2 regions of the Actinomadura sediminis genome follow, and region 2 is predicted to be linked to the other one. Evidence: riboswitches for the same ligand, from Rfam matches in the RefSeq annotation. Region 2 holds a riboswitch; the other holds the start of a gene.
The links. A riboswitch is a leader RNA that binds a small molecule or an ion and turns the genes downstream of it on or off. The one in region 2 is predicted to bind cyclic di-AMP.

Region 1: linked by a shared signal. The riboswitch ahead of ACFQ11_RS14310 (CHAP domain-containing protein) and the one ahead of ACFQ11_RS23040 (M15 family metallopeptidase) in region 2 are both predicted to bind cyclic di-AMP.

The regions. Positions count from the first base shown of each region.
Region 1 is NZ_JBHTJA010000022.1:55,578-63,846, forward strand. Features, by position in the region: gene ACFQ11_RS14300 (GntP family permease) at 1-372, shown strand, start outside; gene ACFQ11_RS14305 (FadR/GntR family transcriptional regulator) at 383-1,081, opposite strand; gene ACFQ11_RS14310 (CHAP domain-containing protein) at 1,226-2,023, opposite strand; cyclic di-AMP (ydaO/yuaA leader) riboswitch at 2,036-2,163, opposite strand; gene ACFQ11_RS14315 (peptidoglycan-binding domain-containing protein) at 2,685-3,545, shown strand; gene ACFQ11_RS14320 (peptidase inhibitor family I36 protein) at 3,615-4,502, shown strand; gene ACFQ11_RS14325 (SpoIID/LytB domain-containing protein) at 4,531-5,475, shown strand; gene ACFQ11_RS14330 (NBR1-Ig-like domain-containing protein) at 5,485-6,540, opposite strand; gene ACFQ11_RS14335 (ClpP family protease) at 6,854-7,477, shown strand; gene ACFQ11_RS14340 (ClpP family protease) at 7,474-8,076, shown strand; gene ACFQ11_RS14345 (helix-turn-helix domain-containing protein) at 8,101-8,269, opposite strand, start outside.
Region 2 is NZ_JBHTJA010000051.1:33,738-42,006, reverse strand. Features, by position in the region: gene ACFQ11_RS23055 (cytochrome P450) at 1-1,174, shown strand, start outside; gene ACFQ11_RS23050 (ferredoxin) at 1,171-1,359, shown strand; gene ACFQ11_RS23045 (dihydrofolate reductase family protein) at 1,889-2,494, shown strand; cyclic di-AMP (ydaO/yuaA leader) riboswitch at 2,689-2,867, shown strand; gene ACFQ11_RS23040 (M15 family metallopeptidase) at 2,871-3,530, shown strand; gene ACFQ11_RS23035 (pyridoxamine 5'-phosphate oxidase family protein) at 3,742-4,206, shown strand; gene ACFQ11_RS23030 (TIGR03620 family F420-dependent LLM class oxidoreductase) at 4,321-5,187, shown strand; gene ACFQ11_RS23025 (PPOX class F420-dependent oxidoreductase) at 5,207-5,629, opposite strand; gene ACFQ11_RS23020 (HNH endonuclease family protein) at 5,969-6,577, shown strand; gene ACFQ11_RS23015 (YibE/F family protein) at 6,638-7,987, opposite strand.

The sequences.
Region 1 (8,269 bases), on a different contig from region 2:
AGCGGCATCGGCGACGCGCTGAGCGGGAGCCTGTCCGACCTCGGCATCTCGCTGATCCTGCAGGCGTTCATCATCGCGACCCTGCTGCGCGTCGCGCAGGGCTCGGCCACCGTCGCGCTGACCACGACCGGCGGGCTGATCGCCGGAGCGGTCTCCGACGCCGGGCTGAGCGACGTCAAGCTGACGCTCCTCGTGATCGCCATCGCGGCGGGCGCAACCGTGCTGTCGCACGTGAACGACTCGGGCTTCTGGCTGGTGAGCCGCCTGTTCGGGATGGACGAGAAGACCACGCTGAAGACCTGGACCGTCCTGGAGACGACGCTCGGGCTGTCGGTGTTCGCGATCGCCGGCCTGCTGTGGATGGTCGTCTGACCCCGCCCGGTCAGGCGCCCGTCCCGCCCAGCCGGCCCATCTCGTCGGCGACCTCGACGCAGATCGCCGTCATCGCGGCCCGCGCGACCTCGGCCTCGCGTCCGGCGACGGCCTCGGCCACCACGAGATGGAGCCGGCGGGCCTCGGGCTTCGGCCGGGACGGCATCAGCCGGTGCAGCGTGCGCCCGCGCAGCACCTCCTCCACGACGTGGGCGAGCCCGGCGAACATCGCGTTCCCCGACGCCTCGAGCAGCAGCCGGTGGTACGCGATGTCGTGATCGAGGAACGTCCCCAGGTCACCGGCCGCGCCCGCCGCCTCCATCGCCGCCCCGAGCTCGACGATCCGGTCCCGCTGCCGGGCGTCCGCGTGCCGGGCGGCGAGCGCGGCGGCGGGCGGTTCGATCGCCGTGCGCAGCTGCGAGAGCTGGTGCAGGTGCGCGTCCCGTTCCGGCCCGCCGAGCCGCCACCTGATCACGGCGCGGTCGAAGGAGTCCCACTCGTCCTCCGGCAGGACCGTGACGCCGGTCCGCCGGCGGCTCGCCACCAGCCGCATCGACGCGAGCACCTGCACCGCCTCGCGGGCGACCGTCCGGGACACGCCGAACTCCTGCTGCACCCACTCCAGGTTGACCTTCGACCCCGGCGCGAGGGCCCCGGAGATGATCAGCGGCCCGAGCTTGGCGAGGACCTCCTCGTGCAGGGTCGGCATGCCCGCCAGCGTACCCGCGGCGCGACGACCCCTTGATCGCGTGGGGCGGGCGCGAACCGGGCCCGTGCGCCGCGTCTCTCCCCCGGGCGGAGACGCCGAAGGCGTCCGGCGGGTGCCGGACGCCTTCGGTCGCGCGGTCGGGGATCAGGCGTAGTCGGGGTAGCCGTAGCCGACGACCTGGCCCTTGTCGCGGGTCTTCTCCTGGACGGAGTTGTCGACGTTGCCCTCGATGGTGCTGATGGTGCCGTCGCCGTTGTCCTTCTCGACGATGCCGACGTGGTCGATGTCGCCGATGTCACCGCCCGAGCCGGCGCTCCAGTCGTAGAACACGACCGCACCGGGCTTGGGCTTGTGGCCCCACGCGCCCTGGTCCTTGAACCAGCTCGCGTGCTGGACGGTGTAGGCGTCCCAGCCCATGTTCTTGACGCCGGTCTGCGAGCCCAGCCAGGACACGAACATGTCGCACCACTGGGCGCCCTTGTAGGCGGCGACGGAGAAGCCGCCGTCGCGGGCCGCGGTCGCCTCGGCGTGCGGCGTCGACACGTACCAGTCGTGGAACTTGGTCATGTCGCCCGGGCCCTCTTCCTCGATGCCGACCTGCTCCTTGGCCAGGTCGATCACCTCGGACGCCTCGACGGCGCGCGGCGCGACCTTCCAGCCCGCGGCCTTGGCCTCGGCGGTCGTCATCGCGCCGGACGCCTCGGACTTCTCCGCCTTCGCGGGGTGCTGCGCCATCGCGACGGCGCCGTCGGCCGAGCCCTGCGCGTCGGTGGCCGCGTCGGCCCCGCCGAGCGGGTGGAAGGCCGCCAGCCCGGCGGTGCCGGCCAGCACCGCGCCGAGGGCGACGCCGACGGCCCGGTCCTCGGGGGCCAGCCGCTTGGCGGCGGCCCGGACGTCGAGGCGCTTGACGGACTCGGTAATACGATCAAAACGACCGGTCATGCAGGGAATCTCCTTGTCTCCCATGGCGCCTACCGGGTTAGCTGACGGATTCGGGCATGGAAGAGCCCTACGGCGCGCTCTGGGCGCGCCGATTCACCCCTGTTGCTCGGGTCCCCGGCTCCGCTCGGCCCTCGTGGGCCCATGCGGACTCGGCCTGCACGCCGCGCGTGCGGCGCTGGATTGTCGGATTCGGTGAGCGACTGCTCTCGAAAGGGCGCGCGTTCCTGGCGCGCGTCGCGTGCGGGATCCGCTCCGCGACGACGGCCGTATCCCTGGCACGGCCGACCGCAGCACTCGTACTGCTGCGAAGTTCAGATTGAAGGTACCAACCATGTCAAGGGAAGCAAACCAGACCAAAATCGATCTCTTCCCTGGTCAAGCACCTTCAAGTACGTACCAACACCCGCCCTCGGGATGTTCTTCCCGATCTTCCCCGCCGTCCCGGGCCCGCCGTCCCGCCCGCGATCGCCGCCACGGCGCGCGGTGGCGTCAGGCGGTGGCGTCGGCGCCTGTCAGACGACGTGTTCGCCTGTACGGAGAAGCGCGGCGGACAAGCTGACAACAACGATCTTCTTGTGGATCCGTGGACGGCGGGTGACGGTGGACTCCGCCATGCACTCGCCATGGCCTTCGCCCCAAGCTCCCGCATCCAGGGGAAACGATGAAGCTGCCCTTCAAGCCCGCCTCGAAGCCGCTGTCGTACGCCGCCCTCGCCGTGGCGGGCCTGCTCGCCCTCCCGGTCGCGACGGCGGGGGCGCCGCCCGCGCGGGCGGCCGCCGCGCTCCCGAGCGTGAACATGGAGGCGACCGTCAAGGCCGCCCAGATCGACCCGCGCAGGGCCGACGACACGCTGACCCCCGGCGCCGAGGCGAGCGTGCTGCTCGTCGAGCGGGCGCTGCGCGACCGGCGCCTGCTCGACGCCAAATGGGTCGACGGGTACTTCGGGACCTCGACGATCGCCGCGTACGCGAAGTTCCAGAAGTCGCTCGGCTACACCGGCCTCGACGCGAACGGGCTGCCGGGCAGGACGTCGCTCACCGAACTCGGCGCCGGACGCTTCCGGGTCACCCGCGTGATCGCGCCGGGCGACCGGGTGCCGATGCGCGGCGTCGTCGTCAACACCCGCACGCGGAGCATGCTGCTCGAGGCGGAGCGGCGGCTCGGCCGCGCGTTCGTCCTCGACCAGGGGTCGTACAACCCCGGCGGCGACCCGACGTCCGCGGGGACGCACGACGGCGGCGGCGCCGTCGACATCTCGGTCGCGGGGATGGACGCCGCCGAACGCACCGCGGCCGCCCGCGAGCTGCGCCGGGTCGGCTTCGCGGCCTGGGTGCGCAGCCCCGCGCAGGGCGACTGGCCGTGGCACGTCCACGCCGTCGCCATCAACGACACCGACCTGTCCACCCGCGCCCAGCACCAGGTCGGCGACTACTACCTCGGCCTGAACGGGCTCGCCGGCCGCGGCCCGGACGACGGCCCGAAGGTGACCATCCGCACCTGGGAGGAGTACCGCCGCCGCTGACCCCCGCCCGCCGGCCCCGCCCGCCGAACCCGCCCGACAGCCAGATTCCGCGAACAGAGGGAGACCAGCATGAGCACGTTCACCCGGATCCTCACCGTGTCCACCGCCGCGATCGCGCTCGGGAGCGCGGCGTCCGTCCTCGCCGCGCCCGCCTCGGCCGCGAGCCGCAACGGCGTCTGCGAGAGCGGCGAGTTCTGCTACTACTACAACAGCAACAACCAGGGCTCCGTCTCGGACTTCACCGGGTCCATCGCCAACTACGGCACCGAACAGCCCTCCTGCTACGAGTTCAAGGGCGCGGGCAACGGCAAGGGCCAGTGCATCAAGAACAACGCCGCCTCCGTGTGGAACCGCAGCGGCAAAACCGTCCGCGTGCACTACAACAGCAACTACGGCGGCGCGTACCAGGACTTCAAAGCGGGCGCCAAGGGCAACCTGAACGCCACCCTGAAGAACCAGAACGCCTCCCACCAGTTCTCGCCGTCGTCGCGGACCAACATGTCGTACGCGCTGTACAAGGCGAGCGGCGGGCGGCTCACCGCCGCGTTCGACGGCTACGAGTCCACGCCCGGACGGCACGAGGGCATCGACTTCGCCCGCGGCGTCGGCTCGGACGTCCACGCCCTCGTCAGCGGCAAGGTCATCTACGTCGCGCGCGGGGCCACCGGCAGCGGCGGGCTCTCCACGATCTCCGTCTACAACGCCTCGCTGAACAAGTCGATCATCTACCTGCACACGGCGCCGCGGTCCGGGGTGAGCGTGGGCGACACGATCAGCCGCGGTGAGATCATCGCGGACGAGTCGTGGCGCGGGGTGTCGTCCAGCTCGGCCGCGCACACCCACGTCGAGATGCGCCCCGGAAGGCGGACGCACGCGGCCAAGAGCGTCGGCGACCCGGTGCTGGACAACCCGAACCCGAACGCCTTCTGGCGCTCGCAGGGCTACAACGTCCGATAACGCCACACGGCAGAAGAGGAAGACGACTGTGTCGACACGAACCGGACGGCTGGTCCCGCGGCTGACCGCGGCGGCCGCCGCGACGGCCCTCGGCGGGGCGATCCTCATCCCGGCGTCCACCGCCTCGGCCGCCAGCCGCAACGGCGTGTGCGAGAGCGGCGAGTTCTGCTACTACTTCAACAGCGGCAACGCGGGATCCGTCTCGGACTTCACCGGGTCCATCGCCGACTACGGCACCACGCAGCCCACCTGCTACGAGTTCAAGGGGCCGGGCAACGGCAAGGGCGAATGCGTCAAGAACGAGGCCGCGTCCGCCTGGAACCGCAGCGGCAAGACCGTCCGCGTCTACTACAACAGCAACTACGGCGGCGCGTACCAGGACTTCAAGCCGGGCGCCAAGGGCAACCTGAACGCCACCCTGAAGAACCAGAACGCCTCGCACCGGTTCCTGAGCTCCACACCGCCGACCGGGTGCAAGACCGACGGCACCCACAGCAAACTGCCCACGACCATCCTGGTGTACCGGGTGTCGCTGAACCGCGTGGACCGGGTCCCGTTCAAGACGTACGTCAAGAACGTCCTGCCCAACGAGTGGGTCCCGAGCTGGCCGCAGGAGTCCCTGCGGGCCGGGGCGGTGGCGGTCAAGAGCTTCGGCTGGTACTGGGCGCTGCACTCGACGCGCAAGACGTCGGACGGCCGGTGCTTCGACGTCTACGACACCACGTCGAGCCAGGTGTACCGGCCGGGCTCGGCGAAGGCGTCGACGAGCGCCGCGGTGGACGCGACGTGGGGCACCCGGATGACCCGGAGCGGGAAGATCATGCAGGCCCACTACTGCGCCACGACGACGGCGTGCGGCGCCTGGGTCAACGGGGACTGGATGTCGCAGTACGGCTCCCGTGACAAGGCCAACGCGGGCTGGAGCCACTCCAGAATCCTCAAGTCCTACTACAGCGGGATCGTCCTCGACTGATCCCAAGGATCACCGGCCCCGGTTCCCCGTCGTGTCGTCCACGGCGGGGAACCGGGGTCCCTGCACGATGACCTGGAAGTTGACCGGGCGGCTTCCGGGAAACGCGACCTTTCCCTCGGCGTCCACCATCTTGAAGCGCACGTAACATAAACCCGGCTTCTTCGGCGTGGCGATGTCCACCCGGATGTCGACCATTTCCCCGGGGCCGGTGTCGTCGATCGGCACATCGGAGATGGTCTGGCATTGGTCGGCGCGCTGCGGGAGGTCGAGGCGGCGCAGCGAATATCCCTCCCACGGCACGGTCCCGGCGTTCTTGATCCGCCACACCTTGGTCACCGTCCCGCGCGCCGGGACGCGCGTGCAGTCGGGCAGCGTGACGTCGGTGATGAAGGCGGCCGCGTCCCCCTCGTGCGCCGGCGGGGCCGGGGGCGGGTTGGTCGCGCGCACCGGGCAGTCGGCCGGGGCCGGCGCGGCCTTCGCGGGGACGACGCCGGACGGCTTCGGGCCGTTCCCGCCCGCCGCGGAGTCGCGGTCGACGACGACCACGATGAGGGCCGCCGACCCGAGACCGGCGGCCGCCGTCGCGAGCGCCGCCGCCACGGCGCGGGTCGGCCGGGGCCGTGCCCGGCCCCCGGTCGCGGGGGCCGCCGGTCCCCCGCCGTCCGCGGCCTCACCGGACGCGGGACTCTCCGGGTCCGGCCGGGGCACGCCGGCGTCCCGGGCGTCGCCGGTCTCGGGGACGGGCGGGACTGGCGCGGCGGCCGCGGGTTCGGGGGGCGGGGCGGACGGGGCGCCCTTGGCGGTCGCGGAGCGGACCGTCCGGTTCGCGCTCTCCCAGCGTTCCCGGTACTCGGACGGGTCGCCGCCGCACGCCTTGACGAACTCGACCGTCGTTCCCCAGCTCGGGAGTTTGTTCCCCTTCGTGGCTTCGTGCAGCGTCGTGTGGGAGATGGCTCCCGACCGTCCGGACATCTCGCGGAAAGGCGGGTTACCGACCGAGTTGCGCAACTCTCGCAGAGCCGCCGCGAAATCCGCGATCGCCGCCTGTGCACGCTTGTCGCCCACCGGGTGAAGCTAACAGCGCCCATGGCCGTCCCTCAAGCCCGAACCCGTATCGGCGGGGTCCGGGACAAGGCATAACGGTTTCGGCCACATGAAGGATCAGTGGCCCGAAAGAACCCGCACGTCAACGGCGGTGCCGCGAGGAAGGCGTCCGGGATCGGCATTGTCGGCCGAAACGGAAGAGGGATGTCGGAATGGGTACGGAATTGAGACCGAACGGGGAAGCGGCACGGTGGCGGGTCCGCGCTGCTCTGAGCAGATCCGCCGTGGGCAGATCGGGCCGTGGGCAGTGCCTCCCGCACCGCACAGTGAAGTCATGAGCGAGGAACAGAAAATCCCGTTGTTCAACGAACGGGTACGCAACGAGCTCTACCGGCAGCGCGTCCTCGTCCTCGACGGCGCGCTCGACGACGACAACGGCACGCTGCTGGCGACGCAGCTGATCACCCTCGCGCGGGAGGACGCGGCGGCCGACATCTCCCTGTGGATCCACTCCCCCGGCGGGTCGGTGCCGTCCATGCTCGCCATCCGCGACGTCATGCGGCTCGTCCCGTGCGACGTGTCCACCCTGGTGCTCGGCATCGCCTACAGCGCGGGCCAGTTCCTGCTGTCGTCCGGGACCCGCGGCAAGCGCCGCGCGATGCCGCACGCCCGCGTGCTGATGCACCAGGGCTCCGCCGGGATCGCCGGGGCCGCCGTCGACATCGAACTCCAGGCCGGCGACCTGCGCCACACCCGCGACACCGTCCTCGGGCTCATCGCCGAGGACACCGGCCAGCCCCTCGACCGGGTCTTCGAGGACTCGCTGCACGACCGCTGGTACACGGCGCGGGAGGCGCTCGAGTACGGGTTCGTCGACGCGATCGTCGGCGACTTCGACGAGATCGCGCCCGCCGCCCGCCGGCCCGCCGGGCTCCGCCGCGAGGGAGACGTCCGATGAGCACCTACACGATCCCGAACGTCATCGCGCAGCATCCCCGCGGCGAGCGGATCATGGACGTCTACTCGCACCTGCTCACGGAGCGGATCATCTACCTCGGCACCGGCATCGACGCGGGCGTCGCGAACGCCCTCGTCGCGCAGCTGCTGTACCTGGAGTCCGACAGCCCCGAACGCGACATCCAGCTCTACATCAACTGCGAGGGCGGCGACCCGAGCGCGATGCTCGCCGTGTACGACACGCTGCGCTACATCCGCCCGCAGGTCGCGACGACGTGCGTGGGGCAGGCGGTCGCCGTCGGCGCCGTGCTCCTCGCCGCGGGGACGCCCGGCAAGCGCGCCGCGCTGCCGCACACCCGGGTCGTCCTGCACCAGCCGATGGGGCAGGGCCGCGGCGCGATCCCGGACCTCATCCTGCAGGCGGACGAGGTCGTCCGCGTGCGCGCGGACATCGAGGACATCCTCTCCCGGCACACCGGCCAGGACACCGCGACGCTGCGCGCCGACACCGACCGCGACCGCGTGTTCACCGCGGAGGGGGCGCTGGAGTACGGCCTCATCGACCACGTGATCGAGGAGCGGCAGCCGGCCCCCGCGTAGGCCCGCCAGGGCCCCGGGGCCCGCCTATGCGGCCAGGGCGTACGCGGCCCGGCAGGTGGGGCTCGCCGGAGCGGACCCGGCCCGCGCCGTTCCCGCCGGGACGGTCCGGGCCGGGACGGCCAGGAGGGTCGTCGCGACCGCGAGCGTCAGATCGGCGAGCGTCGTGTCCAGGGCGCCCGCGACCGCGGCGATC
Region 2 (8,269 bases):
CGTGATGATGGTGACCGGGTACGACGAGGCCGTCGAGGTGCTCCACGACTCCGAGACGTTCTCCTCGTGCCTGTCGGTGACCGGCCCGTTCCCGGGCTTCCCCGTCCCGCTGGAGGGCGACGACGTCACCGAACTGATCGAGAAGCACCGGGACGAGCTCCCGATGAGCGACCAGCTCCCCACGCTGGACCCGCCCGTGCACACCGCGCACCGCAGCCTGCTGATGAAGCTGATCACCCCGAAGCGCCTCAAGGAGAACGAGGAGCAGATGGGGCGGCTGGCCGACGACCTGCTCGACAGGTGGCTCGACGGGACGGAGGGCGAGTTCGTCCGCGGGTTCGCGGGGCCGTTCACCCTCCTGGTCATCGCCGACCTCCTGGGAGTCCCCGACGAGGACCTTCCGGAGTTCCGGGAACAGTTCAACCTCCAGGAGAACACCGGCACGATCGGCTCCACGGACGACACCGGCCTCTCGCACACGCCCCTCGGGTTCCTGTACGAGCGCTTCGCCGCCTACATCGAGGACCGCCGCCGCGAGCCGCGCGGCGACGTGCTCTCCGGCATCGCCGCCGCGACGTTCCCCGACGGCTCGACGCCCGCGCCGATCGAGTCGGCGCGGGTCGCGGCGAACCTGTTCGCGGCCGGTCAGGAGACGACCGTCCGCCTCCTCGGCTCCGCGCTCAAGGTGATCGCCGAACGGCCCGGCGTCCAGGCGTGGCTGCGCGAGGACCGCACGCGGATCCAGAACTTCGTCGAGGAGACGCTGCGCCACGAGAGCCCCATCAAGGGCGACTTCCGGCTGTCGCGCGTCCCCACCACGGTCGGCGGCGTCGACATCCCGGCCGGGACGACCGTCATGGTGGTGAACGGGGGAGTGAACCGCGACCCCCGCAAGTTCGAGGACCCGGCGACGTTCGACCCGGCCCGCGCCAACGCGCGCCACCACGTCGCGTTCGGGCGCGGCATCCACACCTGCCCCGGCGCGCCGCTCGCCCGCGCCGAGGCCCGCGCCTGCATCGAGCGGATCCTGGACCGCACGTCCGACATCCGCGTCTCCGAGCGCCGGCACGGGCCCGCGCACGACCGCAGGTACGAGTACGTCCCGACGTACATCCTCCGCGGCCTGACCAGCCTGTACCTGGAGTTCACCCCGAAGGAGGGCGAGACCCGATGAAGGTCGTGATCGACGAGGACCGCTGCGCGGGACACGGCGTCTGCTGCTCCACGTGCCCCGAGGTCTTCGACCTCAACGACGACGGCTACGCGATGGTCCGCGTGCCGGAGGTCCCCGCCGAGCACGAGGAGCGGGTGCACGCCGCCGTCCGGAACTGCCCGGAGCGAGCGATCACGGCGGAGTGAGACGAACCCCTGGGGCGGGGCTTTCCGGAGGGACCCGGGAAGCCCCGCTTCTTAGGGTGCCGCGCCGGCGCAGGGCCGCGGATCATGGCGCCGCGCGGGTCCGGTCTCATCACGGCGATCTCCGCCTGCACCGGGGTCACCCGCACCTACGGTGTCGTGTTCGGCACGGCGAAGTCGGCGGTGGACCGGATGGCGCGCGACATGGCCGGGGTGCGGGACGGCCGAATGCCGGACGCCCGGCTGGGCGGGTGCCCGGTCCCGGTGCCGGTCGAGGAGTTCCGGGACGGCTTCCTCGTGCGGCCCGCCGAGACCGCGGCCGACGGCCTCGGCCCGGTGCTGATCGTGGACCGTGGCACGGGCGCGCCGAGCCGGTGGCCCGCGATGCCGTCCGACCTGCTCGCCCGCGAGTACGGGCGTTACCGGGAGCCGAGTCGGAGGCGACGGGGTTCTCGCCACCCCACGGCGCGGCCGATGAGTTCGCGGCTGGTGGCCGGTCAACCTCGTGACGCCCTAGGAAAGGACACCTGCCATGTCGGAACTTCTCGTCGACTTCATCACCTCCCTCGACGGCTACGCGTCGGGCGAGGGATGGCCCGGGTTCTGGGGCCTGGAGGGTCCGGAGTACCTCGCGTGGCTCGGCGAGCAGCCCGAGGTCACCTACCTGATGGGGGCGAACACCTATCGCCTGATGTCGGGCTTCGCCGCCGGCGAGGTCCCGGAGGGCCAGGACGAGTTCAGGCCCGAAGAGGAGGCGTCCGTGGACGAGCTCACGCGAGCGTCCAAGGTGGTGTTCTCCTCCTCGCTCGAAGAGCCGCTGACGTGGGCCAACTCCACGCTCGTCCGCGAGGACGCCGTCGAGGCCGTCCGCGCCATGAAGGCGAGCGGCTCGGGGCTGCTCAGCACGATCGGCAGCCTGAGCCTGTGCCGGTCCCTGCTGCGGGCCGGACTCGTCGACCGCTTCCGGGTCGTGATGTTCCCGGTGATCACCGGGGCCACGGGCGCGGAACGCATCTACGACGGCTATCCGGACGTGGCCCTCGAGATGATCGAGCACCGCACCTTCGACGGCCGCATCCAGCTTGTCGAGTACAGGCCCCGCGTGCTCGAGCACCCGCCGCTCGGCGCCCCTGCGTGACGTCGCCCCGTCCGCCGGAGCTCGCCGATCTGGTCATCGGCTACCTGCGGCGCTGATCGTGCCGGGGCGGACTTGGCCTCCCCTTTGCGGTCTCTTGGGGCTTTGGTACCGTCATGCCCACATTGGGCGCCCGGAGGGGCGCCGAGACCATCGATCAGTGTCCGCGCCACCCCGAGCACGAGTTCGTGCGGGTGGCGGCGGCGACGCCGAGTCCGCGCACCGCGCGGAGCCGGGGAACCAGCGCGATCGACGCCCGGACCGGCCGGTCCGCGTCGCTTCGCAGGGGTGAATCGACGCCTCGCCAAGAGGCGTCGTAGGGCGTCTTCCATGCCCGAATCCGTCAGCTAACCCGGTAGGCGGCATGGAAGGAGCAGCCGTGATAGGTCGGCACGTCATCACATCCAGGTTCTCCGCCCCGCTGGCCGGCATGGCCCTCGCGGGCGTCTTCGCCGGCTCCCTCGCGCTGGCGTCGGCGGACGGCGGAGGCGACCCCGGCGGATCGAGGGCCGCCGCCCTCTCGGCGAACCACGCGGCGCCGTCGGCGGCCCCCGAGGACCGCGAGGACCGCGAGAGCCGCGAGAGCGGACCCCCGAAGCTCCCGGCCGACTGCAAGCCGGAGAAGGCCGCCGAACTCGACTACGCGAACGGCCGCATCCCGGACGAGGAGCTGTGCCCGCTTCCGCAGGAGGACGAGTCGCTCCGGGCCGACGCCGCCGCGGCGTTCTACGAGCTGAACGCCGCCTACCACGAGCGTTTCGGCGAGGAGATGTGCGTCCGCAGCTCCTACCGCAGCTACGAGCGGCAGGCGGAGCTGTACGAGAGCATGCCCGCGGGCATGGCCGCGGCGCCGGGCAACAGCAAGCACGGGCTCGGCATCGCCGCCGACCTGTGCGGCGGCGTCGAGGAAGAGGGCACGCCGCAGTTCGAGTGGCTGGAGGACAACGCCGGGGAGTACGGCTGGTTCCACCCGGACTGGGCCTACAGCAACCCGTACGAGCCGTGGCACTGGGAGTACGGCGGCGACCAGGACGACTGAGCCTCCCCGAGGGCCCGGCCGCGCGCGAAACGGCCGGGCCCTCGGCCACGACGTCGCGCCCGCGCGCCGCCGCCGACGCGGAAGTCGCGGCGCCCGCCACCGACCCGCCGTCCGTGGTGCTTTCCGTGGCCGGCACGGAGGCGTCCCGTACTCCCGCCGGGAGAAGCTGGGGGCACCGAGAACGACAGGTTCCCCGACCACAGGAGTGACCATGACCGGCCCGTCCACCGTCGACTTCCGCTCCCGCGCCCGGCGCCGCCGCGACACCGAGCACCGGCTCGCCCACGACGTCGACGTCTGGGTGGCCACCGCCTCGCCGGACGGCGCCCCCTACCTGGTCCCGCTGTCGTTCGACTGGGACGGGGAGCGGCTCCTGGTCGCCACCCCGGCGGACAGCCGCACGGGCCGGAACCTGGCCGCCTCGGGCACCGTCCGGCTCGCGCTCGGGCCCACCCGCGACGTGACGATGATCGACGGCGAGGTCGAGGTCCTGGAGCTCGGCGCGCTGCCGAAGGAACGGGCCGACCGGTTCGCCGCGGCCACCGGCTTCGACCCGCGCGCGCAGGAGTCGCCGTACCGCTGGTTCCGCATCACCCCGCGGCGCGTCCAGGCGTGGCGCGAGGAGAACGAGCTGCGCGGCCGCGAGCTGATGCGCGACGGCCGCTGGCTGGCCTGACCGGACGTCCTCCGCATCGCGCCCGTGCACGGGCGAACCCGAACGCGGGGGGCGGGCGCACCGTGCCGGCGGGTAGTTTGATCTTCACCGGTCCGTCCGAAGGGAATGGGTGCTGTGGAGATCTCCGGCGTCGGTGTGTGGAGCCAGCAGCTGCGGTACGGCGACCGCGCGGAGGCCGCCGAGGCGGCCGCGGAACTCGAGGAGCTGGGGTACACCGCGCTGTGGATCCCCGACATCGGCGGGCCGCTCTTCGACGCGGTCGGCGAGCTCCTCGCGGCGACCCGCCGGACGGTCGTCGCGACCGGCATCCTGAACCTGTGGATGCACGAGCCCGCGGACGCCGCCGCCGCGCACGCGTCGCTGACCGCCGCGCACGGTGACCGTTTCCTGATGGGCATCGGGGTGAGCCACGCCCCGCTGGTGGACGCCGCGGAGGCGGGCCGGTACCGCAGGCCGCTGGCCGCGATGGCCGCGTTCCTCGACGGGCTCGACCGGGCGGAGCCGCCGGTGCCCGCGGCGAGCCGCGTGCTGGCCGCGCTCGGCCCGAAGATGCAGCGGACCGCCGCGGAACGGAGCCGCGGGGTCCACCCGTACCTCGTCCCGCCGGAGCACACCCGCCGGACCCGCGAGTCGCTGGGCGACGGCCCGCTCGTCCTCCCGGAGCAGACCGCGATCCTGTGCTCGACGCGGGACGAGGCGCGGGCGATCGGGACCGGCTGGCTGCGCGCCTACCTGTCGCTGCCGAACTACGCCGGCAACCTGCTGCGGTCCGGCTTCACGGCCGAGGACGTGGAGTCGGTGAGCGACCGCCTGTTCGACGCCCTGATCGCCTGGGGCGACGAGGACGCGATCAGGCGGCGGGTGGAGGATCACCGCGCCGCCGGCGCCGACCACGTCTGCGTGCAGGTCCTCACCGCCGACCAGGACGCCTTCCCGCGGGAGGAGTGGCGCCGCCTCGCCCCCGTGCTGACGTCCGCCTGACGGTCGGCACGGGCGGCGATCAGCCGGACGTCCGGTCGCCGTCCTTCAGCCTGCCCCAGCCGTGCCAGCGGTCCACCCTGATCCACGCGCTGACCCGCCCGCGCGTCCGCTCGGGGTAGGGCTCGCCGGTGTAGTGGCGGGCGAGGCGGTCGATGTCGGCGAGGTCCGTGTCGTCCCGCAGTTCGGCGACGTGCCCGATGAGCGTGACGTGGGTGTACCAGTCGTCGCCGTCGAGGACGGTGACGGACACGCGCGGGTCGCGCCGCAGGTGCCCCAGGCGCACCCGTCCCTCGTCCATGTTGACCAGCACCCGGCCGTCCTCCCACAGGTACCAGGTCGGCGCGGACACCGGGGCGCCGTCCGACCGCAGGGTCGCGATGACGCACGGGTTGGGCCTGGCGAGCAGCGCGTCGGCCTCCGGCGGCAGCGGCGGCTTGGACATGCGATCTCCCTGTTCTCCGGCGACGACGGGCTCGTGACACCTACCCCGGGTGATCGCGCCGACACCTGCGAGCGGACGGGTTCGCGCGGCCGCCCGCTCGATGCGGTCATTCGGGCCGCCCTTTCTCACCGGGAACGTCTGCCAGATATCGGCCAGGCCGGATCGTCTCCGCCGTAGAGGCCGGAATTGTCCTTCTCGTCGACGCGCGAGTGCCCCCTCGCCTCGTTAAGGGCCAGACATTTCCTGTTTTGCGCATTGATGTTTGTCCATAACGGACTTAGGAGACGCTGCGGCTGAAACCCCCCCGCCGAGAGGTCTCCCGTGAAAAGACTCCCCGCCGTGGCCGCACTGTCGGCCGCCGCCGCAGCCCTCGTCGCCGCCGGTCCGTCCGCCGCGGCGGCGCCCCCGCCGCCCCCGGACGAGGCCACCGCCCGCAGCCGCCTCGCGCTCCTCACCGTCCGCGCCGAAGGGTCGATGAGCGGCTACGACCGCGAGAAATTCCCGCACTGGATTGACCAGGGCGGCGCCTGCAACACCCGCGAGACCGTTCTCAAGCGGGACGGCCGGAACGTCACCGTCGGCTCGGACTGCTACCCGACGAGCGGCTCCTGGTACAGCCCCTACGACGGCGCCACCTGGCACCGGCCGTCGGACATCGACATCGACCACATGGTGGCGCTGGCCGAGGCGTGGCGCTCCGGGGCGTCGAGCTGGACGACGTCCCGCAGGCAGGCGTTCGCCAACGACCTGGGCAGCTCCCAGCTATGGGCCGTCACCGACAACGTCAACCAGTCCAAGGGCGACCAGGACCCGGCCGAGTGGACGCCGCCCCGCGCGGCCTTCCACTGCATGTACGCCCGGTCGTGGATCGACGTGAAGTGGCGGTACGGGCTCACCGTGGACACGGCGGAGCGCAACGCGCTCTCCGGCCTGCTGGACAAGTGCTGACCGCGCACGCCCTGCGCGAACCGGCGCGCACGGGCGCCGCGGCGTCGAACCGGCTGTAGCTCAATCGCCCCAGAACTGGTGATCCACGCGTTCGGCGCGGGGCTCCCTCGGCGGGGGGCCGGGCGGGAAGCCGTCCGGGCCTCCGGCCGGAACGGGAGCGGCGGCGCGCTCCTCGACGGGGTCCGCGCGGTCCCGCCGGGTGGCGACGAGCGCGGCGAGCGCCGTGGTCAGCGGGACCGCGGCGATCAGCCCGAGCGTGCCGGCGGCGCTGCGGACGATCTCCTGGGCGATGACCGGGGTGGTGACCACCTCGCCGAGGGGCTGGCTGCCGACGCTGAACATCAGCAGCAGTGGCAGGGACGCGCCGGCGTAGGCGAGGATGATCGTGTTGATCACCGAGGCCACATGGGCCCGCCCGACGCGTGCGCCCGCCCGGTAGAGCTGCAGGAGCGTGTAGGCCGGGTTGGCGTGCGCGAGCTCGCGGACGGTCGCCGCCTGCGTGACGGTGACGTCGTCCAGGATTCCCAGCGAACCGATGATCACGCTGGCCAGCAGCAGCCCCTGGGTGTTGATCCGGTAGCTGAGGTCGAGGTAGAGCGAGCTGTCGTCGGTGATGCCCGTGAGGCTGGTCAGGTCGATCGCGATCGTCGCCAGCACTCCGGTGAGGGTGAGGCTGCCCAGGGTGCCGATGACCGCGATGGACGTGGACATCGTGAAGCCGTGCGTGAGGTAGAGCACCGCGAGCATGATGGCCGCCGCGCAGACGATCGCGGCGAGGAGCGGGGGGCTGCCCACCAGGATCGCGGGGATCAGGAACCACAGGAGCAGCGCGAACGTGACGGCCAGGCCGACGAGCGCCGTCAGCCCGCGCCACCGGCCGAAGGCGACCACCGCGAGGACGAAGGCGGCGCCGACCAGCCACAGCGAGCCGGACCGGTCGTGGTCCGACAGCTGGTAGGACGGGCCCTGCCCGCCGTCGGCGGGCATGTGCAGCAGGATCACGTCGTCGCCCGCCGTGAACACCCGGGTCCCCGGGCCGCTGGGGAGTTCGGTGCTGACGACCCGGCCCTCCGTCGGGCCCTCGGTCAGCTCGACGTGCGCGGTGCCGCACCGCCGCGGATCCTGCGGGGGCGCCCCCTCGCCCGGAGCGCCGGCGTCGATGGGGGAGCTGCCGGGCGGGGCGGTCTGCGGGCAGGGCTTGAGATCCACCCGCACGACCGTCCCGGTCACCTTCTCCAGCTGGACGGACGACGGGCCCGGGGGCTCGGGCGAGGACGGCCACATCCACACCAGGGCCCCCAGCGTCACCAGCGACAGCGGGATGATCGCGGCCAGGACGGCGCGGACCGCGGAGCGGGACGCGGGTCGGTGGCGGTGGCCGTCCGCCCCGTGGCCATGGTGAGCGCCCATGCTCGACGGCTCCTTCGTAGTGCGTTCGTGCCGATGCCGCGCACGTCGCCGTCCGGCGGCACGGTAGACGCGGTCGAGCGGTGCTCACGGACCTCATGGGGGACCGGGCCGCCGCACACGTGTGCCGGCCCGGCGCCGCAACCGAGCGGACGGACATCTCTGACGTCGCGCAGGAAGCACTCTACTGTGCGTGACCCGGGCGAGGTCCCGCGATCGCGGCACCGCCGCCCGCGAACGCCCGGCCGGAACCGAACCCGCCGCCCGGCTCTGGACCGAAAGCGA